4 regions of the Kitasatospora sp. NPDC089913 genome follow, and region 2 is predicted to be linked to each of the others. Evidence: riboswitches for the same ligand, from Rfam matches in the RefSeq annotation. Region 2 holds a riboswitch; each other region holds the start of a gene.

Region 1 (6,970 bases), on a different contig from region 2:
GGGGCCGCACCGGTCACCAGCGCCCGCACCGGGTCGCCCACCGGCACCACGGGGACGCCGAGCGCGGCCGACCGGGCCGCGAACTCCTCGTCCGAGGGCGCGCAGAGCCTTGCGTCCGCGCCCAGTTCGCGCAGTCGCACCGCGAGCCCCAGCATCGGCTCGACGTCCCCCCGCGACCCGTACGTCGACAGCACCACACGCATCCCGCCCCCTCCCGCCACACCTGTTCCGGTTTCGACGGTGATTCTCCGACGTCCCCGGGGCCTTGCGGCAAGCCCCCGGGTGCGCGGTAGCTTGGCAGCGGCAGTGATCATCAATCAGCTCCCGCGCCCCTCGTTGCAACCGCACCGCGCCGCACCGTGCCGCGCCGTGCCGCACCGCGTCACGTCGCCCCGCGTCGCCGTGCGTCCGTGGGGATCCGGCCGGGGCAGAACGGGGGCCCGGTGGGGCGGAACGGGGGCCCGGTGGGACGGAACCGGATCCTGTTGCTGGACGCGGCGCCCGGGGACCTGCTCCGCGTGGAGCTGGAGCGGCTGCTCGGCCACGGCCTGGAGGTCACCCTGAACCTGCGGCGGGTCGCGGACCCGGCCCGCGCCCGCTACGACTGGGACGGACGGGTGGCCTTCACCGACTTCGACCCCTTCGACGAGGCCGCCCTGATCGCCGCGACCCTGCGCGACGGCGGGCACCGGGCCGTCAAGTCCCGGGCCGGGGTGCCGATGCGCGCCGGGTTCCTCGCCGCCACGGCCGCCGGCACGACCGAGGCGCTGAGGGTGATCGGCCGGGCCGGAGCGGGCACCGACCACGTCGACCTCGGCGCGGCCGCCCGCCTCGGGGTCGCCGTGACCCACACGCCCGGGTCCAACGCCGACGCGGTCGCCGAGTTCGCCCTGGCCCAGCTGCTCGCCCTGAGCCGGGACCTCGTGCAGCACAACGCGGCTTCGCACCGGGGCGACTGGCGCACTCCGGCGTCACCGTCGCGGGCCCTGTCCGAACTGACCCTCGGCATCCTCGGCCTCGGCCGGACCGACCGCGCACTGGCCGGCCGGGCCCGCGCCCTGGGCCTGACCGTCCTCGGCCTCGGCCGCGGCCCGGCGGCCGAGGAGGACGGCGTCCGGCGGGCGGGCTCCCTCACCGAACTGCTGACGACCAGCGACGTGCTGTCCGTCCACCTGCCGCTCACGGCACGCACCCGGGGACTGATCGGCCGCCGCGAACTGGCGTCGGTGCGGCCGGGCGCGGTCCTGCTGAACACCGCCCGGGGCGGGATCGTCGACGAAGCGGCCCTGGCCGACGCCCTGCGCGATCCCGGGCACCCGCTCGCGGCGGCGGCCGTCGACACCTTCGAGCACGAGCACGCCGCTTTCGCCTCACCGCTCTTCGGGCTCCCGAACGCCCTGCTGACGCCGCACGTCGCGGGGATGACCCGCGGTGCCATGGCCGAGGCCGCCGTCCGCTGCGCCGACCACGTGGCGGCGCTGCTGGCCGGTCGGCCGGAGGGCGTGCCGGTGGCGACGGGCTGACGAGCTGACCGGCTGACCGGCTGACGGGTCGTCGGTTCCGACCCTGCCGTTCGGCAGGGGTGGAGCCGCCGGGCGAGCTCGGTAGATGTGCCGATCGGTACATGTGCGGGTGGGGGTGCCGCGACCAGGATTGGGGGCATCGAGAGGGCGGCCGACGGGGCCGCCGGGGAGGGAGACCCACCATGTTCCGCATTCGTACCCACAACCGTGCCGCCGTCCGGACCGCACGTGCCGCTCGGGCTGCTCGGACCGCACGGGTTGCCGCTGCCGCCGGGCTGGCCCTCGCCGCCCTCTCGGGCGTCGCGCCGGCCTCCGCCGACACCCTGTCCACGGACGGCGTGTCCACGGTTTCCCTGTCCGGCGAGTCCGGGCCCGCCGGCCGGGGCGACCGGCCCGAGCGGACGGCGAGCGTCAGCGGCAGCGCCCGGATCTCGTACGCCTTCTCCCCGGACGACGAGATCCGGTTCACCGTCGACGCCCGCGCGAAGCCCTACTCCCGCCCCCTCCCGGGGACGAACTCGCCGAACGGGCTGCCCACCGATGCCGTGGGCACGGTCCGCTACTCCCACCGCGTGGCCGCCACCGGCGAGGTCCACAGCGCCGAGGCCGAGGTCGACTGCCTGAGCACCGGCGGCCCGGTCGCCACCCTGACCGCCGTCATCGGCTCGGACACCGAGAACCGCAAGGAGCGGATCGGTCTCAGCGTCTACCAGGGCAGCGGCCGCGACGGCGCCCGCCTCGGATTCTCCTGGGGCGTGGCCAATCTCGACCTGGACGCCGACCAGAAGCCCTACCAACCGGTGGTCGGCACCTGCATGGCTCCGGCGCCGTTCGCCCCGGTGCTGCAGGGCGGTTTCACCGTCCACCACGTGGAGTTGGAGGCCCCGAGGACGCCCGGCCGGTAGGGCGCGGTCCGGGCCGGACCGCGCCCTGGGGAGAGCGGGGCCGGGGTCAGGGCGCGGTGATGCCCGGCTGGGCACCGGCGCCGAAGGACCAGCCCTCGACCTCGCCCGGGGCCGGGTTGTAGGAGCCGGCGCCGAGGCTGCTGTAGGACCACGGGCCGCCGTGCGGGGCGTGCCAGTACGACCAGTAGGCGGTGCCGGTGGGGTTGGTGCAGGTCGTCGGCAGGGCGTTGATCTTGCAGACGAAACCCGGGAAGCGCGGGTGGAAGGAGTAGGAGAAGCCGGCGCCGGTGATCGCGGCGAGGCCGCTCGCCGGGTCGCCCGGGGCGCAGCCGGTCTCGATGCCACCACCGAGGGCGGTGAAGTCGACGACGACGGTGACGCCGGAGGTGCCGGAACAGGCTGCGGCCTGCGCCTGCGGGGCGGTCGCGGTGGAGACGCCGAGCAGGCCGGCGGTGAGGGCCGCAGCGGTGGCGAAGGCGCCGAGGGTACGGCGGGCCGGGTGGACGGAGGTGGTCATGGGCGTGCTCCTGGGGTGTGGCGGGCGGCAGTGCGGGTCACGGGCGGGCGGGCGACCGTCAGGGGCGCACGGCCGGGGCCGGGCAGGCCAGGGTCGGGGCGGACGGGCGGGCGCCGTGGGCGCTGAGGCCGGCCAGGCCCTGGCCGGAGAGGCCGAGGACGGCCTGAGCGGTGGCCCGGGCGGCGTTGGCGGGGTTGAAGCCGCTGGCGTCGTAGGCGACGGCGCCGCGCACGGAGGGGTCGGCCGAGCAGCCCTGCTGGAGCTTCACCAGGCTGCTCCAGCCCTTGAGGCCGCTGATGAACCGTCCGCCGGGGAGCAGGGCGGAGGTGGCCAGGCCGGTGCTGTTGGCGTTGGAGGTGGTGGCACCGGCCGCGGCGAAACCGCCGTCGGTGTTCTGGTGGGCCGTCAGCCAGTCCAGGCCCGCCTTGGCCTTGGCGCTGCGGCCGGTGGCGGCGAGCGCCTGGGCCGCGAGCGCGGTGGCGTCGGCGTCGGCGGTGCAGGTGGCCTGCCCGAAGGAGACCGGGAAGCCGCCGTCGGCGCACTGGGCGGCGGCCAGGAAGTCGACGGCCGGGGCCGGTACCCCACCGGGGGTGCGCTGGAGGGCGATCAGGGCGAGGGACTGGCCGAAGGCGTTGCTGTAGTCGCCCCACTGGGAGCGGTCGGAGAAGCGGCCGCTCGGCGTCAGCAGGGAGCGCAGCCGGGCGGGCAGGTCGACGCCGCCGAAGGCCGACGGGGTGGCGCCGCGCACCTCGACGACCAGCAGGAGCTTGGCGGTGGCACCGGCGTAGGCCTCGGTGGTGCCGTCGCCGAGGTAGCCGCTCAGGATGTCGGGGCGGGCGAGCCAGGCGGTGGCGCGGGCGGCGGCCTGGTCGGCGCTGCCCGCGGCGGCGAAGGCGAGCACGGCGTCGATGGTGAGGCCCTGATCGGGGTAGGCGGTGCCGTCGAAGACCGACTCGAAGTGGTCGCCGTTGACCAGCTGGCGCGCGAGCCAGCCGGCCGCGGCGGCGTCAGGACGGTAGGTGGTGGCGTTGTCGCCGGAGGCCGGGGCCGCAGCGGTGACGGCCGGCGCGGTGACGGCCGGGACGGGCGCGGCAGCCTGGGCGGCGGTGGCGGCGGGGAGGGTGGCGGTCAGGGCCAGCGCGGATATCGCGAGCAGGCGGAGCGGGCGGCGGCGGAGCGCGGAGTCGGACATGCGAGGCCTTTCCGGGCCTGGGCGCACGGGCGACCGCCGGCGACCGCGCGGGACGGACCGCCCGACGGCTCCGGGAGCCCCTGGCCGCAGACCACGACGGGAGGAGGGGACACGCCTCCGCCGACGGGTACTCGGGCTCGCCACCGACTGCCGTCGGCGGCCTACCGTTGCGGGTCAGCGCCGGAATTCGACCGGACTTCCCCCGACGGCGGAGTCAGAACATGACGGCTCATGATGTCGGCTCGGCCGAGAGAGGGTCAAGGCCGGTTCGAGGTCGGATCGCCGTCGCCGGGTCTCGGCTGACAGGACCTCAGCGGCCCGGGCCGCCGGGACCGGCGGGCGGTGGTCCGTCACCTGGACCGCACAGGCGGGTCGTCGGTACCAGCACTTCGGCGACGAGCCTGCTGCGGCGGGAGCGGCGGTCCGGTCACGGCAAGGACCCGCCCGGCTGCCGCAGGGATGCGGCGGCCGGGCGGGAGACCGGGGCGGACGGGGGCCGGGCTTCGGGGTCGAGAGCCCTTGGGTCCCCGGGGCAGCCGCCTTCGGTCAGCAGGTGCCGGCCGCGCGCTCGCGCACGACGAGGTCGGTACGGCCCGCCGTGGCGTCCAGCCAGACCACCCGGGTCCCCCGGTCGGCCACCGGGGAGTACTGGCCGCCCCGGTTGCAGGACATCCGCTCCGGGGTGCCGCCGGTGAGCGGGAGCTGCCAGAGCTTGGGCAGGTCCGTGTTCCTGGTGCCGCCCGTCACCGGGCGAGCGGCTTCGGCGAAGGTGACGGCCCGGTCGGAGGCGGTGAGGCCGGAGATCCGGCGCGGCTCGGTGCCGGTGCCGAGCCTCGGGCCCGCGGGCAGGAGGTCGCTCACCCCGGAGCCGTCCAGCGCGCCGGAGCGGATCGTGCTGCCCTTCGTCCGGTCGAAGGGGGTCTCGACCCACAGCAGCCGGCCACCGGCCAGTCGGGTGCTGCCGACCTCGGTCCCGGCGGCGGCGTTCGCGTCGTCCACCACGTACTGGGCGACGACCTTGCCGGCGGCGAGCGAGTAGACCGTCGGCGCGCTCACCGTCCGCTCACCGACCTGCCAGCTCTCGGTCCAGGCGAGCAGGCCGTCCCGGAAGGCGAGGGCGGAGGCCCGGTGGCCCTCCGGCAGCGCGATCGGCACCGCCGGGGCGCCGGCGCGGGAGAGCACCGGCCCGCCGCGGCCGGTGGCGTAGTCCGTCATCAGGAAGGCGACGTCCCCACCGGAGACCCGGACATCGCCGAAGTACTGGTTCGCGCCGCGCTGGACGCTGCGCGCCGGGCCACCGTCGAGCGGCCGGGCCAGCACCTCCATGCCCCAACCACCGTCGGCCCCCGGCCCCATCGCCACCCACGCGGCCGTCGTACCGTCGGTCGCGGGCCAGCCGTGCGAGCGGCCGTCCTCCGCGCTGAGCCGGGCGGGCTCGGCGGAGCCGGCGACGGCGCCCGTGTACACGGCCATGCTGCCCTTGGCGCCCTCGCCCGCGGTGGCCGCCACCCAGCGGCCGGCCGCGACGTCCGGCGCCACGCTCTCGGTGGAGAGTTCGCGCAGCAGCGGCCGGCTGTCCACGCCGATCCGGCGCTGCCAGCCGGCCTTGATCCCGTGGGCGTCGAAGGCGGCGGCCACGGTGCGGAGCCGGGCACGGTCGAGGCCGAGCGCGCGGCCCGCGGCGAGCACCGCGTTGCGGGCGTCGACGAAGTCGTCCAGCGGGGTGAGGTACTCGGCCAGCGCGCGGTAGACCAGACGGTCGGCGAGGAGCGGGTCGAGGGTGCGCCGGATGTCCCACAACGCGCCGGAGAAGATGGTGGAGTTGAGGTGCACGCCGCCGTTGTCGACCCCGGCGGGGGCTCCGACGTAGTCGGCGACGGTGGTGCGGCGGTCGTCCAGCCGGCGGTCGGCGCAGGCCTCGGGGGTGCCGGTGCGGCAGAGGTCCTCACCGAGCAGCGCGGCCCTGGGGTCGGTCATCGGCATGCCTCGGCCGGTCACCTCGATGGCGTTGCCGAAGTAGTCGGCGACGGCCTCGTCGAGGGCACCGGACTGGCCGAGTCCGACCAGCTCCGCGGTGTGCTTCACGACGCCGTGCGTCATCTCGTGGCCGGCCACGTCGCGCGCGGCGGAGAACGGGAGGTACTTGCCGCTGCCGCCTCCGTAGACCATCTTCCGGCCGTCCCAGTAGGCGTTGTCCAGGGGCTCGCCGAAGCTGGTGACGTTGACGACGGAGGTGATCGGTCCGCCCTTGCCGTCGATCCCGTCGCGGCCCAGTCGGTCGCGGTAGAAGTCGTACACGGCGGCGGCGTTGAGGTGGGCGTCGGTGGCGCCGCTGGTACCGGTGACGGCCGGGAAGTCGGTGGTCGGCGAGGCGGCGGGGTGGGCGTCGGCGGGCAGGGTGCTGAAGTCCAGCTCGTCGCGACCGGCCGCGTCGTAGGTGGTGACGGTGGCGGGGCGGGTGAGGTCGACGAGCTGGTAGGTGCCGTCCGGGAGTCGGCCGATGTTCACCCGGGCGGGGCGGCCGAGGGCGTCGGGCGCGGTGCCGGTGGCGGGTTCGAGGGCCGGGGCGGCGGCGGCCGCGTCGGGAGAGGTCGCGGCGGCGGATGCCGCGACGCCCGCCGCGACGCCCGATGCCGCGGCGCCCGGGACGTCGAGCGGGTACGGGGCGCGTACCTGGTAGGAGAGCGCGACCTCCCCGGTCGAGGCGTCCACGAACACCTCCTGCGCCTTCGCCGCCCACACCGCCGGGTCGCTCCCGCGCACGGTGAAGTGGCGGGCGAGCCGGCCGGCACCGCCGGGCAGCACCACCGGGCCGCGGTCCTCGGCCGTCGCG
Region 2 (6,970 bases):
TCGCGGGAGGGCGGCGGCGGGCTTGTCGAGCGTGCTCACCCGGTCACTCGGCCTGTCGCCGGCGACGGCGGCCGACAGCCAGCGTGGTCAGGCCCAGCAGCACCAGGAGGACGACGCCCACCACGGCGGGGACGATCGACCCGGAGTCGTGCGGCGCGTCGGCGGCCGGGGCCGCGTTCATCACCACCGGGCCGGCCGCCGCGGCGGGCGCCGGGGCCGTCGGAGTGTCGGTCGGCGCCACCGCGGGAGTGCTCTCGACGGTCTCGGGCGTCTCCGCCGGGGCCGGGGCGGGCGGTTCCGTGCTCGCGCCGTCCGGTGGCGGGGGCACCGCGCTCTCCGGTGCCGGATCCGTAGGCACCGGGGCCGGGGCCCCGGCCTCCGGCGTCACCGGCCGGGGGCGTCCGGCGCCGCCGGAGGTCCCGTTCGGGGTCGTCGCCCCGGTGGACGGCTTCTTCGGGGTCGTGGCGCCGCCGCTCGTACCGCCCGAGCTCGCACCTCCCCCACTCGTGCCGGTGCCCGCGGCGCTTCCGCCTCCGGCGCTGCCGCCTCCGCTCGCGCCGGCGCCGGCGGAGGAGCCTCCCGATCCGGTGCCACCGCCGGAGGAGGCGGTTCCTCCGGCGGAACCGCTCCCGCCGGTGGCGGCGGCTCCGCCCGACGAGGCGGAACCGCCCGAGGAGGCGGCGCCGCCGGTCGTCGCGCCGGCCGTGCCACCGCTCGTGGAGCCGCCGTTGCCGCCCGTCCCGGGGTCGGTCGGCGGCGGGGTCGGGTCCGGGGGCGTGCCCGTCCCACCGCCGGTCGAGGTGTTGTGCGCGCGCAGGGTGTCGGGCGCGACGGTCGGCCGGCCCTCGGTGCCCTCGATGTTGGTCCCGCCGAAGATCCACAGGTCGACGCTGCCGGGCTTGGGCTGGTAGCTCATCGCGCCCAACTGGCTGTACGACCAGTCGTTCTGGCCCGGATCCGCGTGCCAGTACGACCAGTACGCGGTGGCCGGCGGGGTCAGGACGCACTTCTCCTGGTCCGGGGTGGGGAACTGCTTGCCGCCCTGGAAGCCGCTGTAGCCGATGCGGCAGATGAACGCCGGACCGTCGTGCCCGGTGCCGGTGGTCTTCCAGCCGCCCTGGTTCAGCAGCGTGTACCCGGTGGTGGGGGTGGTGCCGCAGGAACGCAGCAGCGGACCGCCCCACTTGCTGAAGTCCACCGCCAGCACCACACCGGAGGTGGTGGTGCACTGCTCGATCGGCAGCGGGGCCGCGACCGCCGGCGTCGTGGCCGCGCCGATTCCTCCGGCCGCGAGGGCGAGCGTCGCCGCGGCGGCTCCGACCAGTCGGCCGATCCGCCGGATCACCGGTGACGCCCCGGGGTCGAGCCCGCGCGGCGGCGGGCGACGAGGACCGCACCGGCTCCGGCGGCGGTCAGCAGTGCCGCGACACTCGCCAGTCCGAGCGCCTCGCCTCCGGTGGTGGCCAGGCTCCCCGTGCCCGTGCGGGCCTGCACCGGTCCGGCCGGGACCGCGCCGCCGTTCCGCGGACCGTCGACACCACCGGCGAGCGGTCCCTCGACGGGCTGAACGACGCTTCCGCCGGCGGGCGGGGTGACCGACATGCCGGGGGGCACGGGGGAACCGGTGGGCGACGGGGAGGAGGAGGCGGTACCGGTCGCCGTCGCCGTCGATGTCGATGTCGCCGTGACGGTGGCCGTGGGGCTGGGGGTCCGGGTGACCGTGGCGGTGGGCGTCGGCGTACCGGTCGAGGTCGGCGTGGCCGTCGCCGTCGGGGTACCCGTCGCGGTGGGCGTCGGCGTACCGGTCGAGGTCGGCGTGGCCGTGGCCGTCGGGGTACCCGTCGCGGTGGGCGTCGGCGAACCGGTCGGCGTCCCCGTGGCCGTCGCGGTCGGGGTGGGCGTCGGCGTGCCGCCGAGCTCGCGGCGCAGGGTGCCGAAGGAGATCCCGGTCGCGCCGCCCACCGCCTGGGTGGAGGCCCGGACGTCCGAACCCTGCTGCCCCTCGGAGGCCACGTTGAAGCCGCCGTCGGCGTTCTGCTGTCCGGCGAGGGAGTCGAGCGCCTTCGCGATCCGGGGAGCGTAGGCGGACTGGCGGAGGGTCATGCCCTGGATCGCGAGGGCGGCCGAGTTGGTCGAGTTGCCGGACGCGCCGGGGAAGCCGCCGTCCGGCAGCTGCCGGCCGGCCAGCCAGGAGACACCCCTGTCGACGGCCCGGGCGGCCTCGTCACCGGGGACGAGTGCGAGGGCCATCACGGCCATCGCGGTGCTGTCCACGTCGGAGTCGCCGGTGGCGGGGACGAGGCTCGGCCAGGAGCCGTCGGCGTGCTGGAGGCTCTTGAGGTAGGTGACGGCGGCGGCGGCGTTGGCCGCGTCGCCGGCCCGGTACTGGGCCATGATGCCGAGCGCCTGGGAGAACACCGAGGTGGCCCAGGTGTAGTTGCCGGGTCCGGCGCAGCCGGTGGCGTCGTCGGCCTTGGCGCAGACCGCCGCGGCCAGGGCCGCGATCAGGTCGTGGCCGCCGAAGGCCCGCGGGTCGCGGCCGACGACCTCGGCCAGGAGGGCCTCCTTGCCGATGGAGCCGCCGCTGGCGTACTCGGTGCCGATGCCGGTCCAGTCGTTGACGGTGCGCTCGCCGGTGTCCTTGCCCTGCTGGTCGAGGAAGTCGACGATCCGGCGCAGGGCCGCGTCGTCCGCTCCGGTGGCGGCGAGGGCGAAGGCACCGTCGATGGTGAGGCCGAAGTCCGCGAAGTCCGGGAACGCCTCGTAGTAGTGGCCGCCGATCAGGTTCGCCGGGGCGGTCAGGTAGGCGCTGCCCCTGGCCAGGTCGGGGGTCCGGCCCGCGGGCGCGGTCGGGGTGGTGGTGGCGCCGTTCGGGTTGTGGCGGACGGTACTGGGGTCGGTGCCGGTCAGCGCCAGCACGGCCTGTTCGGTGGCGGCCGGGTCGGCGTCGGTCGTCGACTCGTCGGGGAGGAAGCCGCCGTCCTTGCCCTGCCGGCCGCCGAGCCATGCCTTCGCGGCGCTCTGCCTGGCGCCCTGCCCGATGGCGAGCAGGGCCTGGGCTGCGGCGGCGGTGCTCACGGTGTCACCGGGGGCCCCGGCGTACGGGGCGTAGGAACCGTCGGCCTGCTGGCCCGCCACGAGCCGGTCGGCGGCCTTCTTCGCGACGGCCTCGCCCCCGCCCGTTCCGCGCAGGGCGAGGACGGCGAGGCCGGTGGCCACCGGGTCGGCTTCGCAGTTGTCCCCGGCGACGATCATCGAGCCGGCGATCCCGCCGTCGGCGCACTGGAGCACCGCGAACCGCGCGAGCACCGACGCGGTAGGCGTCACACCCGCGCGCCGCAGGGCGATCACGCCCCAGGCCTGGGTCCAGGGCGAGGCCGCGCCGTAGAAGTCCCCGGCGGCCGTGCACTTGCCGTTCTCGCCCTGGGCGGCGCACACGTGCTCGGTCAGCGCGGCGATCAGGTCGCGGCCGCCGAAGGCCCGGGGGTCGCCCTCGGTGCTCTCGGCGACCAGGGCCAGCAGAGCGGCGGCCCTGGAGTCGGGCTTCCCGGCGGGTCCGTCCGGGAAGAGGAACTCGTCGATGTGCGCGGCGAGGTAGGCGACGACCTTGCGCAGGGCGGGGTCCTGGGTCCCGGCGGCGGCGAGGGCGATCGCGGTCTGGGCGGTCCGGGGGAAGTCCGCGCCCTCGAAGGCCCAGTTGCCCATGTACTCACCGTTGACCAGCTGGGCGGCCAGCCAGGCGGCCGCCGCGGCGGGGTCGCCGGGCTTGGTGGAGGGGACGGTCGGGCTCGGGGAGGGGGACGCGGTGGCCGACGGCGAGGGCCCGGTGTTCTTGGCGCGGACGGAGTCCGGGGTGAAGGTGGGCGCCCCGCTGGTGCCGCCGATGTCGGTGCCGCCGAAGACCCAGGCCTCGACCTCGCCCGGCTTGGGCTTCTGGGTCAGGGCTCCGTAGCGGCTGTAGGTCCAGGTGTCCTGGCCGGCCTCCGCGATCCAGTAGGACCAGTACGCCGTCGCCTGCGGGGTGGTGGTGCAGGGTTCCTCGGCCACGGTCGGGTACTGGGTCCCGCTGTCGAAGGTCCCGTTGCCGATCCGGCAGATGAAGCCGGGGCCGTCGTGCTCGGTGCCGGTGGTGCCGAAGCCCGCGTTGTGCAGCAGGTTCATGCCGGTCGTGGGGTGGGCGTCGCAGCCCCGGACCACGCCGCCGCCCCAGTGGCCGAAGTCGACGGCGACGATCGCGCCGGTGGTGGCCGTGCACTCCTCGATCGGGTCGGCGGCGGCCCGGCCGGGATGTCCGATCAGCACGGTGCCGCCCGCGGCGACCGCGACGGCACTGGCCGCGACGAGGGACGCGAGCCCCCGGAATCCGTGGCTCGTACGACTGCTGCTGGGCCTCACTGGCGACTCCCCGATCGGTCATCGGGTCGCACGACGCAGCCGACGGCCCCTCGCACGAGGAACCGCCCGGACCGCGTCGTAGTCCACGACGACGCAAGCACTCCTGAACAGGACCTCGGCGCAGGCATTCCGGCTCATCCGCCGCTGGGGACGGATCTACGGTTGCGGGTCAGCGCCGGAATCGGACCGGCTTCCCCTGACTGCCGAGGAGAAAAAATCGGTTCATCAGACCATGGGGGTAGGAGGAGCGTCAACGGTGCGTCATGTCGCTTTCCCCACCTCGTGGTCCCTCCGGCGGTGCGGTAGCGTCCCCGGTGGCCGAGCGGGGGAACCCGGTGCGAATCCGGGGCTGACGCGCAGCGGTGTGGAGCGGCGCGCGGCGTCGCTCCGAGCCCGGATGCCCGCCCGGCCGCGCAGCATCAGCGACAGCCAGCCCACGCGATCCGGGCGGCCGCCGCCCCACCGCCCCGCGCCGCACCGGCGCCCGGGCCGGGGCCGGATCGGCGCCCGCCACTCCGAGGAGTCCCCGTGCCCGTTCCCGCCCTCCCGCGCTCCGTCCCGTCCCGTGCCGCCTCCGCGGTGACCGTCGCGGTGGCGGCCGGTGCCCTGGTCCTGTCGGCCGTTCCGGCCCACGCGACCGCGACCCCGGCCCAGATAGCCACCTCCAAGAGCACCGGTGTGACCTACCTGAAGTCCCTCCAGGCCGCCGACGGCAGCTACGTGACCGGCGGCGGGCTCTCCAACGAGTGGGCCTTCAGCGCCCTCGCCGCCGCGGGCACGGCCGCCGCCGACGTGACCCCCGGCGGCGACCCCACCAAGAACGCCCGCCTCGTCTACCGCAACCAGCTCGCCGCCGCCGGCTGGCCCGGGGCCTCCCCCGTCGCGACCGACTACCAGCGCGGCACCCTCAACGCCTACGCCGCCGGCATCGACCCCGCCCGCGTCGGCCCCGGCCGCAACCTGATCGCCGACCTGGTCGCGTACTGGCAGACCGCCGAACCCGGCTACTACGGCCCGTCCGCCAACTTCAACGGCACGGTCTTCGGGCTGCTCGCCCTCGGCGGCGCCAAGACCCAGAGCGGGACGAAGCGCGTGCCGCAGGCCCTGCTGGACGCCTCCGTCACGGCCGTGCGCGCCAACCAGCACACCGACGGCGGCTGGAACTACAGCAAGGCCGCGGGCGACCCCACCGAACTCGGCAAGGGCAGCGACATCGACATGACCGGCGCGGCCATGGCCTCCCTGTGCGTCGGCGGCGTCCCCAACACCGACGCCGCGGTGGTGGCCGCCAAGAACTTCCTCAAGGGCAAGCTGCTGTCCTCCGGCGCGTTCAACGCCATGTGGGGCGCCAACACCGACTCCAACGGCTGGGCCGTCTCCGGCCTCAACGCCTGCGGCATCAACCCCCAGGGCACCGACTTCACCAGCGGCACCGGCAAGACCCCGGTCGACTTCCTGATCGCCCAGCAGTTCAAGCCCGGCGGCGGCTTCAAGTACCTGTCCACCGACACCGTCCCCTCCGCCTACGCCTCCGTCGACGGGCTTCGCGCCGTCGCCGGCGCCGGCTTCACCGCCACCCCGCCCGCACCGGTCGCGGCCGGGGAACCGGCGTGGGCGGCCACCTCCGCCTTCACCGCCGGCACCGCCGCCCGCCTCGCCCTCGTCGTCGACAACGGCACCGCCACGCCGAAGGTCTGCGCCGTCACCCTCACCCCGACCGGCGGCACCGTCACCCTCGGCGACGTCCTCGACGCCGCCGCCACCGCCACGCCGAGCGGCTGCGTCACCTCCGTCACGCCGTCCACCGGCGCGGGCACCATCACCGCGATCAACGGCACCGCCAACAGCGGTCCGTCCACCTGGAAGGTCGTCCTGGACGGCGGCACGGCCGCCGCCGCCACCCGCGCCACGACCGTCCACGTCGGCGACACCGTCTCGCTGCGGTACGGCAGCTGATCCAGGACACGCCGCGGGTCGCGGGTCCCCGGGCGCGGTAGCAGGGGCCTGCGGCCCACCGCTCGTTCCGCCGGGGTGGCGGGAACGCGCGGCAGCGAGGAGCATCACCGTGCGGCGCCACCGCACCGCCGGACATTCGAGCAGGGGGACGGTTCCACATGAGGACTTCCAGGTGGGCGGCGGCGTGCTACGTCGCCCTGGTCGCGGTGTCGGCCGCGTTGGGCGGGGCGACCGGGAACGGACGGTTCTACCTCGCGGCCGTCGTCCTGACGCTGCCCGTCGGGCTCGTCGCCCTGGTGGCGGTCTACGTCGTCCGGGGCCTGCTGACCGGTGTGGGCGGCCTGTTCACCGGAACGAGACTGCCCGACGGTTCCGACCCCGCCTGGCTGACGGACGCGGGCGTCGTGGCCAACACGCTGCTCTTCACGGCCGCGGCGGTCGCCACCGTGTTCGTGGCCCGCCGGTTCTCGGCCCGCCGCCGCACGCACCGGGCGGCCTGACCGCCCGTCACCGCGGCCTCCGACAGTCCGTCCGTGTGACGGTGCCGGTCTCAACCAGTGGGCAGAATGGTGGAACGGGCTGCACCGCCGGGTGATCTGCGTCTACGCTGGCCCGTGCA
Region 3 (6,970 bases), on a different contig from region 2:
CTCCGGCGCGTACCGGCCGGTGATGACGACGTGCTGGCTGCCCGGGCGGTCCTTGAGCACGGCCACCACCTCCGCCGGGTCGATCCAGCCCCAGTGCATCGGGTAGGTGAACTCGTCCAGCACGTAGAAGCGGTAGGTCTCGGCGGCGAGGTCGCGCTTGACCTGCTCCCAGCCCTCCTTGGCCGCCGCCTCGCTGTCCAGCTCCATCTCGCCGGTGCGCTGGATCCAGGACCAGCCGGAGCCCATCTTGTGCCAGTCGACGGTGCCGCCCTCGCCGGAGGCGCCGAGCACGCGCAGCGCGTTCTCCTCGCCGACCTTCCACTTGGCGGACTTCACGAACTGGAACACCCCGACCGACCAGCCCTGGTTCCAGGCCCGCAGGGCCATGCCGAACGCGGCGGTGGACTTGCCCTTGCCGGGCCCGGTGTGCACGGCGGTGATCGGCTGGGTACGGCGCTGGCGGGTCGTCAGGCCGTCGTCGGGAACGCTCTCGGGGACACCCTTGGGCATGTCGGCTCAGGCCGCCTTTCGCGAAGCAGGAGAAGCAGAGGAAGCAGAGGAACCAGAAGCGGAGGAAGCAGAGGCGGAGCCGCTCGGACGGTTCCCGCCGCGGCTGTCGCGGACCAGTGAGGCGACGCCGTCGGCGCGCAGCTCGTCCAGGGTCACGGCGGTGGCGCGGAGCCGGTCGGCCAGGGTGCGGGCCAGGCCGAGCCGGACCGGGCCGGACTCGCAGTCCAGCACCACGCTCGCCACGCCCTGCCCGGCCAGCAGCCCGGCCGCCCGGTGCGACCGCGCGACGGCGTCCCGCGCGCCGGTGGCCCGGCCGTCGGTCACCACGACCAGCAGCGGGCGGCGGTCCGGGTCGCGCAGCCGCTCGACCCGCAGCACCTCGTGCGCCCGCAGCAGTCCGGCCGCCAGCGGGGTACGGCCGCCGGTGGGCAGCGACTCCAGCCGGGCCGCGCCGACCTCCACCGAGGAGGTCGGCGGCAGCACCAGCTCGGCGTCCGAGCCCCGGAAGGTGATCATGCCGATCTTGTCCCGGCGCTGGTAGGCGTCCATCAGCAGCGACAGCACCGCGCCCTTGACCGCGGTCATCCGCTGCCGGGCCGCCATCGAGCCGGAGGCGTCCACCACGAACAGCACCAGGTTGGACTCCCGCCCCTGGCGCACCTGCTCGCGGAAGTCGTCCTTGTGCAGGACCAGGGCCCGGGAGGACCGGCCGCGCGCCAGCTGGTGCGGGGCGGCGGCGCGCAGGGTGGCGCTCAGGTGCAGCCGGGCGAGCCGGCCGCGCGGGCGGCGGGCCCTGATGGTGTGACCGCTGTCGGTCTCGGCGGGGGAGCGGCGGCCCTGGGCGCCGCGCCCGGTGCCGTCCACGGCGAACAGCCGGGTCCGGTACGGGTCGCCGGCCGCGACCGGTGCCGTCTCCCGGGCGGGGGACGGCGGCTGGAGCGGGACCGGCTGCGGGGCCGGGGCGTCGTCCTGGGCCGGGGCGTCCGGCGCCTCGGCCGTCGGGCCGTCGGGGCCGTCCTGGCCGGACGGCTCGGGTGCGCCGCCGCCACCGCCGCCGTCGGGGCCGCCGTCCTGCGGGCCGTCACCCTCGGGGCCGTCGCCCTCGGGACCGCCCTCCGGGTCCGGGTCCTCCTCGGGCTCCTGCGGCGGCTGCGGCTCCTCGGGCTCCGGCTCGGCGTGCTCCTCCAGCACCCGGTCCAACTGCTCCTCGTCCAGCCCGGGGGCGTCGAAGGGGTTGCGCCGCCGCCGGTGCGGCAGCGCCAGCCGGGCGGCCTTGCGGACGTCCTCCGCCAGTACCTCGGTCCGGCCCGCCCAGGCGGCCAGCGCGACGGCGGTCCGGGCCATCACGATGTCCGCGCGCAGTCCGTCCACCTCGAACGCCGCGCAGACGGCGGTGATCTGCCGCAGGGCGGCGTCGGTCAGCTCCACCTGCGGCAGCAGCTCGCGGGCGGCGGTGATCCGGTCGGCGAGCGCCCGCTCGTCCGCGGCGAAGCGGCCGGCGAAGGCGGCCGGGTCGGCGTCGTAGGCGAGCCGGCGGCGGACCACCTCGGCGCGCTCCACCGGCTCCCGGGTGGCGGCGATCTCCACCGTCAGGCCGAACCGGTCGAGCAGCTGCGGCCGCAGCTCGCCCTCCTCCGGGTTCATCGTGCCGACCAGCAGGAAGCGCGCCGCGTGCCGCACCGACACGCCCTCGCGCTCCACGTAGGAGCGGCCCATCGCGGCGGCGTCCAGCAGCAGGTCCACCACGTGGTCCTGGAGCAGGTTGACCTCGTCGATGTAGAGCACGCCGCGGTGCGCCCGGGCCAGCAGCCCCGGCTCGTACGCCTTGACGCCCTCGGACAGCGCGCGCTCGAGGTCCAGCGAGCCGACGATCCGGTCCTCGGAGACGCCGACCGGCAGCTCGACCAGCTCGGCCGGGCGCTCCGAGGACGTGCCTCCGCCGTGCGCGCCGTCCGGGCACTGCGGGTCCGGGCCGGCCGGGTCGCAGGCGAAGCGGCAGCCGTCGACGGTCGCGATGGAGGGCAGCAGCCCGGCCAGCGCGCGCACCATGGTCGACTTGGCGGTGCCCTTCTCGCCGCGCACCAGCACCCCGCCGACCGCCGGGGAGACGGCGTTCAGCAGCAGGCCGAGCCGCAGGTCGGCCATGCCGACGATCGCGGTGAACGGGTATCGGACGTCACTCATGCATGCTCCCCAGGGGCTCCGGGCGGAAGGAACGGCAGCGATCCGGCCGCCGGCACCCCGCCCTCGATCAGCTTCCACAGCGCGTCGGTGTCGGCGTGTTCCTCGATCAGTTCGCCCAGCCGGTCGAGCCGGGCCTCCCGCGCGTCGGTGAAGGAGGTGTCCGGCGCGGGGACGAACGCCCGGCCGGCCGCCGTCGCGACCTCGCGCAGCAGCGCGCGCCGGAAGCCGTCGTTCTCCAGCGCGCCGTGCCAGGTGGTGCCCAGGACGGAACCCACCCGGCAGCCGTCGAGGAACGGCTCGCCGCCCTCGACCGCGACGATGCCGTGGTGGATCTCGTAGCCCTCGACCCGCTCCCCGAACGCCTCGCCGACGGGCCGGCCGAGCACCTTCTCCACGCCGAAGCGCACGGACGTCGGCAGCAGCCCGAGGCCCTCCACCGGGCCCGCCTTCGACTCGACCTCGTCGACGATCGAGCCGGCCAGCATCTGGTAGCCGCCGCAGACGCCCAGCACCGGCAGCCCGGCCGCCGCCCGGGCCCTCAGCACCGGTTCGAAGCCGCGCTCGCGCAGCCAGCCGAGGTCGGCGACGGTGGCCCGGGTGCCGGGCAGCACCACCAGGTCGGCGTCGGCCAGCTCCTCCGGCCTGGTGGCCCAGCGGACCAGCACACCGGGTTCCTGGGCGAGCGCGTCCAGGTCGGTGAAGTTGGACAGCCGGGGGAAGCGCAGCACCGCCACCCGCAGCACGTCGGCGCCCAGCGGGCCGCGCGCGGCGGTCCGGTCGACGACGGTGGACAGGTCGAGCGAGTCCTCCGCGTCCAGCCAGAGGTCCGGCAGCATCGGCAGGGTGCCGAGCACCGGACGCCCGGTCAGCTCCCGCAGCATCTCCAGCCCGGGGGCCAGCAGCCGTGCGTCGCCGCGGAACTTGTTGACGAACCAGCCGGCCACGTGCCGCTGGTCCTCCGCCGACAGCAGCGCCAGCGTCCCGTACATGGCCGCGAACACGCCGCCGCGGTCGATGTCCCCGACCACGACGACCGGCAGGCCGGCCGCGGTGGCCAGGCCCATGTTGGCGATGTCCCGGTCCCGCAGGTTGATCTCGGTGGGCGAGCCGGCGCCCTCGCAGACCACCACGTCGAAGCGGCGGCGCAGGTCGGCCAGGCACTCCAGGGCGCGTTCCAGCAGCAGCGGCTTGCGTTCGCGGTAGTCCAGCGCGCCGACCTCGGCGACCGGGCGGCCCAGCAGCACCACCTGGCTGCGGCCGTTCGCGCCGGGCTTGAGCAGCACCGGGTTCATCGCCGCCTCCGGCTCGACCCGGGCGGCCTGCGCCTGCATCACCTGGGCGCGGCCGATCTCGGCTCCGTCGGCGGTGACGAAGGAGTTCAGCGACATGTTCTGCGCCTTGAACGGCGCGACCGAGACCCCCTGCCGCGCCAGCCAGCGGCAGATGCCCGCCGTGACCACGCTCTTGCCGGCGTCCGAGGTCGTCCCGGCGACCAGCAGTGCCTTGCTCATGCCCGGTACCTCCGCTTCCTGATCAGCGCCGCCCGCAGCAGCAGGTGCCCGGCGACGGTCGTACCCAGGGCCAGCGCGCCCACCCGCCGGGAGAGCACGCAGGCCCGCTCGATGTCGTCCACCCCGACCGGGCGCAGCCCCTCGCCGAGCACCGGCCGGTGCTCCGTGCGATCGCCGTACCGGAGCGTCCCGCCGAGGCGGACGCCGACCGCGCCGGCGAAGGCCGACTCGGCCTGGCCGGCGTTGGGGCTGGGGTGCGCGGAGCCGTCCCGCCGCCAGATCCGCCAGGCGGTGCGCGGTTCGGGGGCGGCGGCCACCGTCAGCAGCGCGGTCAGCCGGGCGCCCGGCCAGCCGGCCACGTCGTCCAGCCGGGCCGAGGCCCAGCCGAACCGGGCGTAGCGCGGCGAGCGGTGACCGACCATCGCGTCCAGGGTGTTCACGGCGCGGAACGCCAGCAGCCCCGGGGTACCGGCCAGGCCGCCCCAGACCAGGGCGTTCACCACGGCGTCGGCGGTGTTCTCGGCCACCGACTCGACCACCGCGCGGGCGATCTGCTGCTCGTCCAGGGCGCTCGGGTCGCGTCCGCACAGGTGCGGCAGCCGTTCCCGGGCCGCCGTCAGGTCACCGGCCGTCAGCGCGCGGCCGACGGTGCGGGCCTCCCGGGTCAGCGAGGTGCCGCCGAGCACCGTCCAGGTCGCGGCGGCGGCGAGCGCGGCCCGGCCGAGCGGCCGTCGGGCCAGCAGCCGGTCGGCGGCCACCGCGCCGGCCGCGACGGCGCCCACGCACAGCGCGGTGTAGGCGGTGCCGGCCGCGCGGTCGTCGCGCCACAGCAGCCGCTCCAGCCGACCGGCCGCGCCGCCGAAGCCGGCCACCGGGTGGCCGCGGCGCGGATCGCCGAACCGGGCGTCGGCCAGGTACCCGGCGACGGCGCCCGCGCCGAACGCGGCGGCCCGGGTCAGCGGGCGCAAGGGAGGGCGGGTGGCGCGGTCGGCGGAGTGCTCGGGGGGAGGTCCCGGCCCGGCGGGGCAGCCTGCATCGCGTGCGTGTCCTCACTCAGGGTCCGCGCCCTGGATCGACGTACCGGGGGCGAGAGTCTCCTGGCTCCCGGGTCGGACGCGCTCCCGGGCCTTCCGGCGGCCGCTGACGGCCCTCCGTGGCTGAACTCCGGTCGTGCTCCCCGGTGACAGTGGCGGGACCGCGCCGGACTCGCACCGGCTTCCTCTGCTTGCCTCCGTAATGGCTGAAGGATCCCATCACGGGCCCGAAGGGGGAGTCAACCGAGGTCGCGGAGGGGTTGGTCACACGCCGGGGCCCTCCCGGCGGCCGCCCCCGTGCCCGCCCCGGCACCCGCTCGGCACCCGTCCGCCACCCGCCCCGGCGGCCCGCCGTGCCCCGTCGCTACCTCCGAGGCCGCCCGCCGCCGGACCGCGCCCCGCTGTGCGATCCTCCACCCCCGCCGGGCGGCGCGCCCGCCCCGCTTCGTGCGTTCGTCGGCTGGGGCACCACCCGGCGCCGCGCCTACCGTCGGGACCCATGCGACCCCAGCGCTCCCACCTCTTCGCACGTCCGGCCCGGTCCGCCCCGCCCGCCCCGCCGCCCCCGGTGCCGTTCTCGCCCGCCGCCGTCCGCGCCCACCGCGCCGCCCTCGGCCTGACGCCCGAGCAGGTCGCCGAGGGGATGGCCGCGCACGGCGTCCGGCTGCTCCCGGCCCACGTCCTCGGCTGGGAGAACGGCGGTCCGCCCCCCGGCGAGGAGGAGTTCCTCGCCCTGGCCCGGGCGCTGTGGTGCCCGCCCGAGCAGCTGATGGGTGTCCGCCCGGCGAGCCTGCGGGACTTCCGGCTCGCCCGCGAACTGAGCCAGGACGGCGCGGCCCGCCGGATCGGCGTCCCGGCCGGGGAGTACCGGCGGGCCGAGGTCACCGGCCAGTGGGACGGCGACGCCGAGCCGACGGCCGCGCTCGCGCACGTGCTGGGCCTGACCCTGCGGGAGCTGGTCGCGGCCACCGGCCGCCGGGAGGAGCTGGACCGGCGGCTGCGGCGCTGCGTGGACGGCCGCTGGCAGGCGCAGGTCGGCGCGATCGTCCGGATCGTGCCGGTGGACCGGGCGGACCTCGAGGCCGTCCTGCCCGTGCTCCAGGACGAGCGGCAGGTGCCCGCGCACTGGGGGTCCGGCGGCTGGGGGCCCGCCGAGGGGGCGGCCGCGCCGTCCGCGGCCGGGGGCCCGCCGGTCGAGCACTTCTGGGAGCTGCTGGCCCGACGGGAGCCCGCGATCCCCGTGTGATCCGGCGTTCGTTCTGGCACTCTCGTTCTGACGATCCCGGTGCGGCCCTCCCCGCGCGGCAACCCGTACGGCCGTGTCCTGCTGGCCCGGCCGGGTCGCGGCCAGTGGACTGGGCTGTGACGTGGGTCCGGACACCGGTCGGCCCAGAACCGAGCAGCGGGGAGCGAGTATGCGTTGGGGAATCGCGGCCACCGTGGCGGCCGCCGCGGTCGGCACCGGGGCGGCCGTCCTGGTGATCGGCCGCCGGGCCTCGGAGCGGATGGTCCGCCCGGCCGGGGCCGCCCGGGAGCGGACCGGCCCGGTCGTGGTCCAGAGCCTGGGGGCCGGGCGGATCACCTTCACCCGGAGCGCGGAGAGCGAGCGCCCCGGGCGCTGGGCCGTCGAGTGGGGGGAGGACGGGCACGCCGTCGTCGAGGAGGTCCTGCACCGCGACGAACGGGGCGTCACCCGCCGCCTGGTCCGCGCCGACCGTGGCACCCTCGCCC
Region 4 (6,970 bases), on a different contig from region 2:
TGCACCGTCAGCTCCACGGTCGGCGCCCAGCCCGGCATCCCGAGGTCGAAGGTGACCGGCGGCAGCGCGTCGGCGACCAGCAGGAGCAGCAGCGGGTCGGGCTCGCGGCCGTCGGCGAGCCGGAACCAGCCCTGGATCCGGCCGGTGCCGGACGGCTGCCCGAGCGCCCAGCCGATGGTCGCCGGGTCGAGCCGCATGTCGAACCGCTCCAGCAGCGCGGCCTGCGCGATCAGCTCCTTGGGCGCGTGCTCGACGCCGATGCACTGGTCCGGCGGCGGCAGCTGCGGCGGGGTGGCACTGGTCCGCACCTCGCCGTCGTGGGTGGCGAGGTCGCCGTGGGTGGCGAGCACCCGCAGCCGTTCCACGCCGTCCTGGCTGAGTGCGGCGGTGCCGGTGGACAGCGTGCGACCGGTGCGGACGACGTCGGTGCGCACGGTGGCCGGTCCGGGGGTGGCGGCGGAGAGGTAGTAGCCGCTGATCGACACCGGGTCGGTGTGGCCGGCGCTCTCCTGGCGGGCCGAGTGCGCGAGCGAGAGCGCGTGGCCGGCGACGGCCAGCAGCAGTCCGCCGTTGACGCCGCCGCCGATCTGCCAGCCGGCGCCGAGGTCGCCGTCGTAGCGGCCGGGCTCGTCCGGGTGCGGGGTGAGGGCGATGCCCTGATCGAACTCGCTGCGGATCGCCGTGGTCATGGGGGGTGGCCTGCCCTTCACTGCGGGGTCGCCGGCGGGCGTGGGCCGCCGGAGCACCAGGTTACTGGCGAGTAGGGCCACCATACGCCGAACGGGTGAACACGCCGAACGGCCGCCGGACCGTTTCCGGTCCGACGGCCGTCGGTGCGGGTGCGCGCCTCAGCGGCGGATGCTCGGCTTGAGCTCCATGAAGCGGGCCAGCAGACCGTTGACGAACGCCGGGGAGTCGTCGGTGGAGTACTCCTTGGCGATCTCCACCGCCTCGTCGACGACGACCGCGTCCGGGACGCCGTCCTCCCAGATGAGCTCGTAGGCGCCGAGCCGCAGGACGTTGCGGTCCGCGATCGGCATCCGGTCGAGCGTCCAGCCGACGGCGTACTGCGAGATCAGCTCATCGATCCGGCGGGCGTACTGGACGTACCCCTCCACCAGTTCCATGGTGTACTCGGCGACCTGCGGGGTGCCCTCGTCCGGCTTGGGCTCCCGGGCCCGGGCCACCCAGTCGGCGAGGACCGTCAGCGGGTCGACCCCGCGGTGGTCGGCCTCGAACAGGATCTGGAAGGCTCGCGTGCGGGCCTTGGTGCGTGCGGACGACACGGACTTACTTCACCCGGCCGAGGTAGCTGCCGTCGCGGGTGTCGACCTTGACCTTCTCGCCGGTGGTGATGAAGAGCGGCACCTGGATCTCGGCGCCGGTCTCCAGGGTGGCCGGCTTGGTGCCACCGGTGGAGCGGTCGCCCTGGACACCCGGCTCGGTCTCGGCGATGACGAGCTCGACCGCGGCCGGGAGCTCGATGTAGAGGACCGCGCCCTCGTTGGTCGCGACCAGGGCCTCGAAGCCCTCCAGCAGGTACTTGGCGGCGTCGCCGACGACGACCGGCTCGATGGTCAGCTGGTCGTAGGTGTCCATGTCCATGAACACGAAGTTCTCGCCGTCCTTGTACGAGAACTGCATGCCGCGCTTGTCGACGTTGGCGGTCTCGACCTTGGTGCCCGCGTTGAAGGTCTTGTCGACGACCTTGCCCGTCAGGACCTCCTTGAGCTTGGTGCGCACGAAGGCCGGACCCTTGCCGGGCTTGACGTGCTGGAACTCGACGACGGACCAGAGCTTGCCGCCCTCCAGCTTGAGGACCATGCCGTTCTTGAGATCGTTCGTGGAAGCCACGGGCGCACTTACTCCTGGATATAGCTGTCAAGGAACCAAGGAACGCGTCCTGTGCCGCGGGAGCGTCACAGCGCGAGGAGCTCCTTGGTGGTGATGGTGAGCAGCTCGGGACCGCCCTCCTCAAGGGGGCGGACGACGAGCGTGTCCTCGATCCGGACCCCGCCGCGTCCCGGGAGGTGGACCCCCGGGCCGACGGTGACCGGCACGCGGCTGTCCAGTTTACCCATGTCCGCGGGACCGAGACGCGGTGCCTCCCGGATCTCCAGCCCGATACCGTGGCCGACCGGGTGCGGAGAGGTCTCCGTGTGCCCGGCGGACTGCAGGATCTCCCGCGCCGCCTGGTCCGGCACGTGCTGCTCGACCCCAGGGCCGAGCGCCTCCCGGCCGGCCCGCTGGGCCCGGAACACCAGCCGGTGCAGCTCCACCTGCCAGGGGGCCGGGGCCGCGCCGATCACGAAGGTCCGGGCGGTCGACACCCCGTAGCCCCGGTACCGGGCGCCGAGCACCACGGTCAGGAAATCGCCCTCCTCGACCCGGCGGTCGGTGGGCTGGTGCGCCTGCTGCCCTGAGTGGCTGCCGGTGCCCACCGAGACCGGGAACGCCGCGCGGTCCGCGCCGTGGTCGATCATCCGGCGCTCCAGCTCCATCGCCAGGTGCCGCTCGGTCCGGCCGACCAGGATCGACTCCAGCAGCTCGCCGAGCGCCTGGTCGGCGATCTCCGCCGCGATCCGCAGATCGGCGATCTCGTACTCGTCCTTGACCACCCGCAGCCGCTCGACCGCCTGTCCGACGTCCGCCAGCCGGGTGCCCTCGACCAGCCCGGCCACGGCCCGGTGCCGGGTGACCGTCAGATCGTGCTCCTCGACCGCCAGCCCGGCCAGCCGCAGCCCCGCCGCGGCGCCCGCCGCGGCCAGCGCGGTGTCCGCCCCGGCCGCCACCTCCAGCCTGGTCACCTCGGGCGAGATCAGGTGCTCCCCGGTGTCGTCCGGCGGCAGGTCGTCGGGCAGCGCCAGCAGCGCCCGGTCCCGGGTCAGCAACAGGGTCGCCCCGCACGGCGGACACCCGGTGAGGTACCGCACGTTCGCCGCCCGGGTGATCAGCGCCGCGTCGGTCCCGGACGCACTGCAGTGCTCCCGCAACCGCTCCCGCCGGCCCGCGTACGCATCAGCCATGGGTCGAGCCTACGAACCCCGCCCCCGATCCGCCCGCCGAACGCCCCCACCCGGGCCCGGGCCGGACTACTCGGCGCCGCCGGTGGGGGCGGGGGTGGCGGGGGCCGGGTCGGCAGTGGTGGGAGCGGGGGTGGCGGGGGTGGCCCACTTCCGCTCGACGCCGGCTAGGCGCCAGTAGGCGATGGCGGCGGCCCAGACGGCGACGAACAGGCCGACGATGGCGTAGCCGACGTTGTCCAGGGTGATGTCCGCGATCCAGCCGGTCACCGGGTCGGTGAGGTCGAACTTCTCGTGCAGGACGCCGACGAGTTCGATGGTCCCGATGATGAACGCCACCGCGATGGACAGCCCGGTGATGGTCAGGTTGTAGTACACCTTGCGCACCGGGTTGGAGAACGCCCACTGGTAGGCGAAGTTCATGAAGGTGCCGTCCAGGGTGTCGAACAGGCTCATCCCGGCCGCGAACAGCAGCGGCAGGCAGACGATCGCGTACCAGGGCAGGCCGGACGCCGCGCCGGAGCCCGCCATCACCATCAGGGTGACCTCGGTCGCGGTGTCGAAGCCCAGGCCGAGCACCATGCCGACCGGGAACATCTGGCCGGGGCGGGTGATCGAGCGGGTCGCCCGGTTCAGCACCCGGGCCAGCAGGCCGCGCGAGTTGAGGTGGTCCTCCAGCTCCGCCTCGTCGAACCGGCCCTCCCGCATCGAGCGGAAGACCTTGAGGATGCCGAACAGCGCGGCCAGGTTGAGCGCGCCGATCAGGTAGAGGAAGGCACCGGAGGCCGAGGTGCCGACCACGCCCAGCCACTGGTGGGTGCTGGACTCGTCGTCCATCAGAGTGCTGGCCAGCTGCGCGCCGCCCGCCACCAGGGCGGCCATCAGCACCACCATCGAGGAGTGCCCGAGCGCGAACCAGAAGCCGACCGAGACCGGCCGCTTGCCGTCCGCCATCAGCTTCCGGGTGGTGTTGTCGATCACCGCGATGTGGTCGGCGTCGAAGGCGTGCCGCATGCCGAGGGTGTACGCGGTGATCCCCAGGCCCACCCCGAAGACCTGCGTGCCCACCTCGTACTTCTCCGGCGCGACCAGGAAGATCAGCGTTCCGAAGGCCACCACGTGCATGGCCAGGATCACGCCCATCAGGCCGGCGGTCCGCACGGTGTCCTCCCGCCGCCATCGGAAGGTGGGCAGGGCGGTGGGCGCCGCCGGGGCGGCGACGGTTTCGGGCAGGGTCATCCTGGGATCACGCTCCAGCACCTCGTGGAAACACTTCGTGAGATGCCGCGGCCGGTCTCCTGGCTGACGGGGCTCCCGTACCCGCCTTCCCGGACGCGCGAGGCGCCCAGTGGCGACGTGGGTACGGACACTTCCCCCCGATCACAGTGGCGAGGGCCGCTCCGGACTGGAACCCCTGAGGGTCCGTCACCGGTCTTCCCGAGCACCACGGCGGGCAACACCGTAGGGGGCGGGCGACGACCCTTGCAAGGCTGCGCACCTGCGCAGGTGTCCAGGATCACAGCGTCCGGCCTGCGAGAATGGCCCGTATGCATCTCGTTCCGGCCGACCGCGCGGGCCACCGCACCATCGACGGGCACCGGGTCTGCGAGGCCATCGCGGCGATCGGCGACACCGCCCACGTCCGCTCCTGGGCCGAGCGGTTCTCGCTGCTCGCCGACCCGGGCCGCCTCGCCCTGCTGCTGGCGCTGCACCGCACCGGGCCGCTCGCCGTCAGCGACCTGGCGGTCGCCACCGGCATGCGCGACCCCGCCGTGTCCCAGGCCCTGCGGCTGCTGCGGACGGCGGGGGCGGTGATCGGCGAGAAGGAGGGACGCGTCGTGCGCTACCGGCTCGTGGACGCGGACCTGCGCCCCCTGCTGGACGCGTGCGCCGTCGACACTCCCGAGCGGCACACGCACCACGAGCCCCATGAGCCCCACGAGCAGCACGAGCAGCACGAGCAGCACGAGCGTTCCGGGCACCACGGCCGGCACGAGCACGACGAGCACGACGCGGCCACCGGCTGACCCCGGCCGACCGGCGGCCCGGTCTACGGACCGGTCGACGGCCCGGTCAGCGGGCCGGGACGCCCGCCGGCTGACAGGAGGGGCACCAGAAGAGATTGCGGGAGGCGTGCTCCTCCGCCCGGACCTCGGTGGCGCAGACCAGGCACGGCATCCCGGCCCGCCGGTAGACGTACACCTCGCCGCCGTGGTCGTCGACCCGCGGCGGGCGGCCCATCGCCTCGGGAGTGTGCTCGGGGCGCACGGTGTCGATGCGGCCGGCGCCGACGCCCTCGCGCATCAGCGCGACCAGGTCGGCCCAGATCGCGTCCCACTCGGCCCGGAGCAGCTCCCGCCCCGTCCGGTGCGGATCGATGCCGTGCCGGAACAGCACCTCGGCGCGGTAGACGTTCCCCACCCCGGCCAGCACCTTCTGGTCCATCAGCAGGGCCGCGACCGTCGTCCTGCTGCTCGTCATCCGCCGCCAGGCGGCGTCCGGGTCGGCGTCGGCGCGCAGCGGGTCGGGGCCGAGCCGGGCCGCCACCGCGGCCTTCTCGGCGCCGGTGATCAGCTCGCAGGTGTTGGGGCCGCGCAGATCGGCGACGTGCTCGTCGTTCTCCAGCCGCAACCGGACCAGGCCGACGGGGGGCGGCACCGGTCCGTCGCCGATCGCGGCGAAGGTGAAGCCGCCGTACAGGCCCAGGTGGATGTGCACCCAGGCGTCCTCGCCGAAGCCGAGGAACAGGTGCTTGCCGACCGCCTCGGCGGCCTCCAGCTCCCGCCCGTCGATCAGCTCGGCGGCGTCCGCGAACCGCCCCTGGGGGCTGCTGGCACGGACCGCCCGGCCACCGAAGGCACGGTGGTTCTCGGCGGCGAGGCGGTGGATGATGTGGCCTTCCGGCACGGGCGCGGCTCCCCCGGTGGAACGTTCAGGACCCGTCCATCATCGCAGTCGGCACCGACAGACCCGCCGGGTGCACGGGCCCCTCAGCGGACCGGGATGCCCATCAGCCGGGCCAGGATCACCCGGTCGAGCTCGGCGGCGGTGGCGGCCACGTCGAGGTGGGAATTGTCGATGATCGGCAGCCCGGAGTTGTACCAGCCGGCCATCCGGCCGTGGATCCGCGCCACCTCCTCGTCGCCGAGCCGTCGGTTCCCGCTGCGCCGGGCGTTGCGGTGGAGCACCGAGTCGAGGCTCGGCAGCAGCACCACCGGGATCATGCCGGGTCCGATGTGCCGCTTCCAGCCGCCGAGGCCGATCGCCGGGCGGTCGGGGAAGACCGCGTCGTCGATGATGCAGGAGATGCCGTTGGCGAGGTAGTTGCGGCAGGCGAAGCCACAGGTCCGGCGGGCCAGCCGGTACTGCGCCTCGGAGGCGTTGTTCCAGCCGGACTGCGGGTTGGCGAAGCCGGACTGCACCCACTCCCGGACGTCGTCGAGGCTGATGTGCGCGGTCGGGCTGGGACGGCGCTCGGCCCAGTGCCGGGCGACGGTGGTCTTGCCGGCGCCGGCGGGGCCGATCAGCAGCACCGCGATCGGGCCGGCAGGGGCGTGCTGCTGCGGTGGCCGGGCGGGCAGCTGGACGGGCGCGCCGGAGGGCAGCAGGAAGTGCCCGGTGGACCCGGCGGGCACCGGGGCGGGCGCGGGCGGCGAGGCCGGAGCCGGGGCGGGCGCCGGCGCCGGGGCCGGCACCGGTCCGGGCGGAGGCGACGGCAGCACCGGCAGCGGAACGGTCGGCGGCCCCGAGGAGTCCGTCGAGGCGCCCACCGGCAGGGGCGCCGGAACAGGCACCGGTACCGGAACCGGCAGAGGCGCCGGAACAGCCGCCGGAACAGGCAGCGGCAACGGCAACGGAACGACCATCGGAACAGGCACCGTCCCGGCCGCCACCGGATACCCCGGCACCGGCGGGGCGACGGGACGTGGGGGGACGGATCCACCCCC

What was found. Region 2 has a riboswitch for cobalamin ahead of ACIPYS_RS22475 (prenyltransferase/squalene oxidase repeat-containing protein). Riboswitches for the same ligand answer to the same signal wherever they lie in the genome.
Region 1: another riboswitch for cobalamin. It lies ahead of ACIPYS_RS29460 (peptidase); the one in region 2 lies ahead of ACIPYS_RS22475 (prenyltransferase/squalene oxidase repeat-containing protein).
Region 3: another riboswitch for cobalamin. It lies ahead of ACIPYS_RS13485 (cobalamin biosynthesis protein); the one in region 2 lies ahead of ACIPYS_RS22475 (prenyltransferase/squalene oxidase repeat-containing protein).
Region 4: another riboswitch for cobalamin. It lies ahead of ACIPYS_RS15640 (HoxN/HupN/NixA family nickel/cobalt transporter); the one in region 2 lies ahead of ACIPYS_RS22475 (prenyltransferase/squalene oxidase repeat-containing protein).

What each region holds. Positions count from the first base shown of each region.
Region 1 is NZ_JBIVGI010000023.1:149,664-156,633, forward strand. Features, by position in the region: gene ACIPYS_RS29440 (glycosyltransferase) at 1-203, opposite strand, end outside; gene ACIPYS_RS29445 (NAD(P)-dependent oxidoreductase) at 465-1,523, shown strand; gene ACIPYS_RS29450 (hypothetical protein) at 1,706-2,428, shown strand; gene ACIPYS_RS29455 (hypothetical protein) at 2,475-2,945, opposite strand; gene ACIPYS_RS29460 (peptidase) at 3,004-4,137, opposite strand; cobalamin riboswitch at 4,242-4,381, opposite strand; gene ACIPYS_RS29465 (M4 family metallopeptidase) at 4,684-6,970, opposite strand, start outside.
Region 2 is NZ_JBIVGI010000014.1:203,986-210,955, reverse strand. Features, by position in the region: gene ACIPYS_RS22485 (CbiQ family ECF transporter T component) at 1-39, opposite strand, end outside; gene ACIPYS_RS22480 (hypothetical protein) at 44-1,345, opposite strand; gene ACIPYS_RS22475 (prenyltransferase/squalene oxidase repeat-containing protein) at 1,342-4,395, opposite strand; cobalamin riboswitch at 4,497-4,638, opposite strand; cobalamin riboswitch at 4,721-4,798, shown strand; gene ACIPYS_RS22470 (hypothetical protein) at 4,924-6,351, shown strand; gene ACIPYS_RS22465 (hypothetical protein) at 6,510-6,851, shown strand.
Region 3 is NZ_JBIVGI010000007.1:79,704-86,673, reverse strand. Features, by position in the region: gene cobO (cob(I)yrinic acid a,c-diamide adenosyltransferase) at 1-510, opposite strand, end outside; gene ACIPYS_RS13495 (putative cobaltochelatase) at 517-2,694, opposite strand; gene ACIPYS_RS13490 (cobyric acid synthase) at 2,691-4,205, opposite strand; gene ACIPYS_RS13485 (cobalamin biosynthesis protein) at 4,202-5,173, opposite strand; cobalamin riboswitch at 5,276-5,475, opposite strand; gene ACIPYS_RS13480 (helix-turn-helix domain-containing protein) at 5,739-6,485, shown strand; gene ACIPYS_RS13475 (S9 family peptidase) at 6,655-6,970, shown strand, end outside.
Region 4 is NZ_JBIVGI010000008.1:209,187-216,156, forward strand. Features, by position in the region: gene ACIPYS_RS15620 (thioesterase family protein) at 1-689, opposite strand, end outside; gene nusB (transcription antitermination factor NusB) at 849-1,286, opposite strand; gene efp (elongation factor P) at 1,291-1,854, opposite strand; gene ACIPYS_RS15635 (Xaa-Pro peptidase family protein) at 1,920-3,026, opposite strand; gene ACIPYS_RS15640 (HoxN/HupN/NixA family nickel/cobalt transporter) at 3,093-4,262, opposite strand; cobalamin riboswitch at 4,294-4,487, opposite strand; partial or broken gene ACIPYS_RS15645 (ArsR/SmtB family transcription factor) at 4,571-4,906, shown strand; gene ACIPYS_RS15650 (Fpg/Nei family DNA glycosylase) at 5,097-5,930, opposite strand; gene ACIPYS_RS15655 (AAA family ATPase) at 6,014-6,889, opposite strand.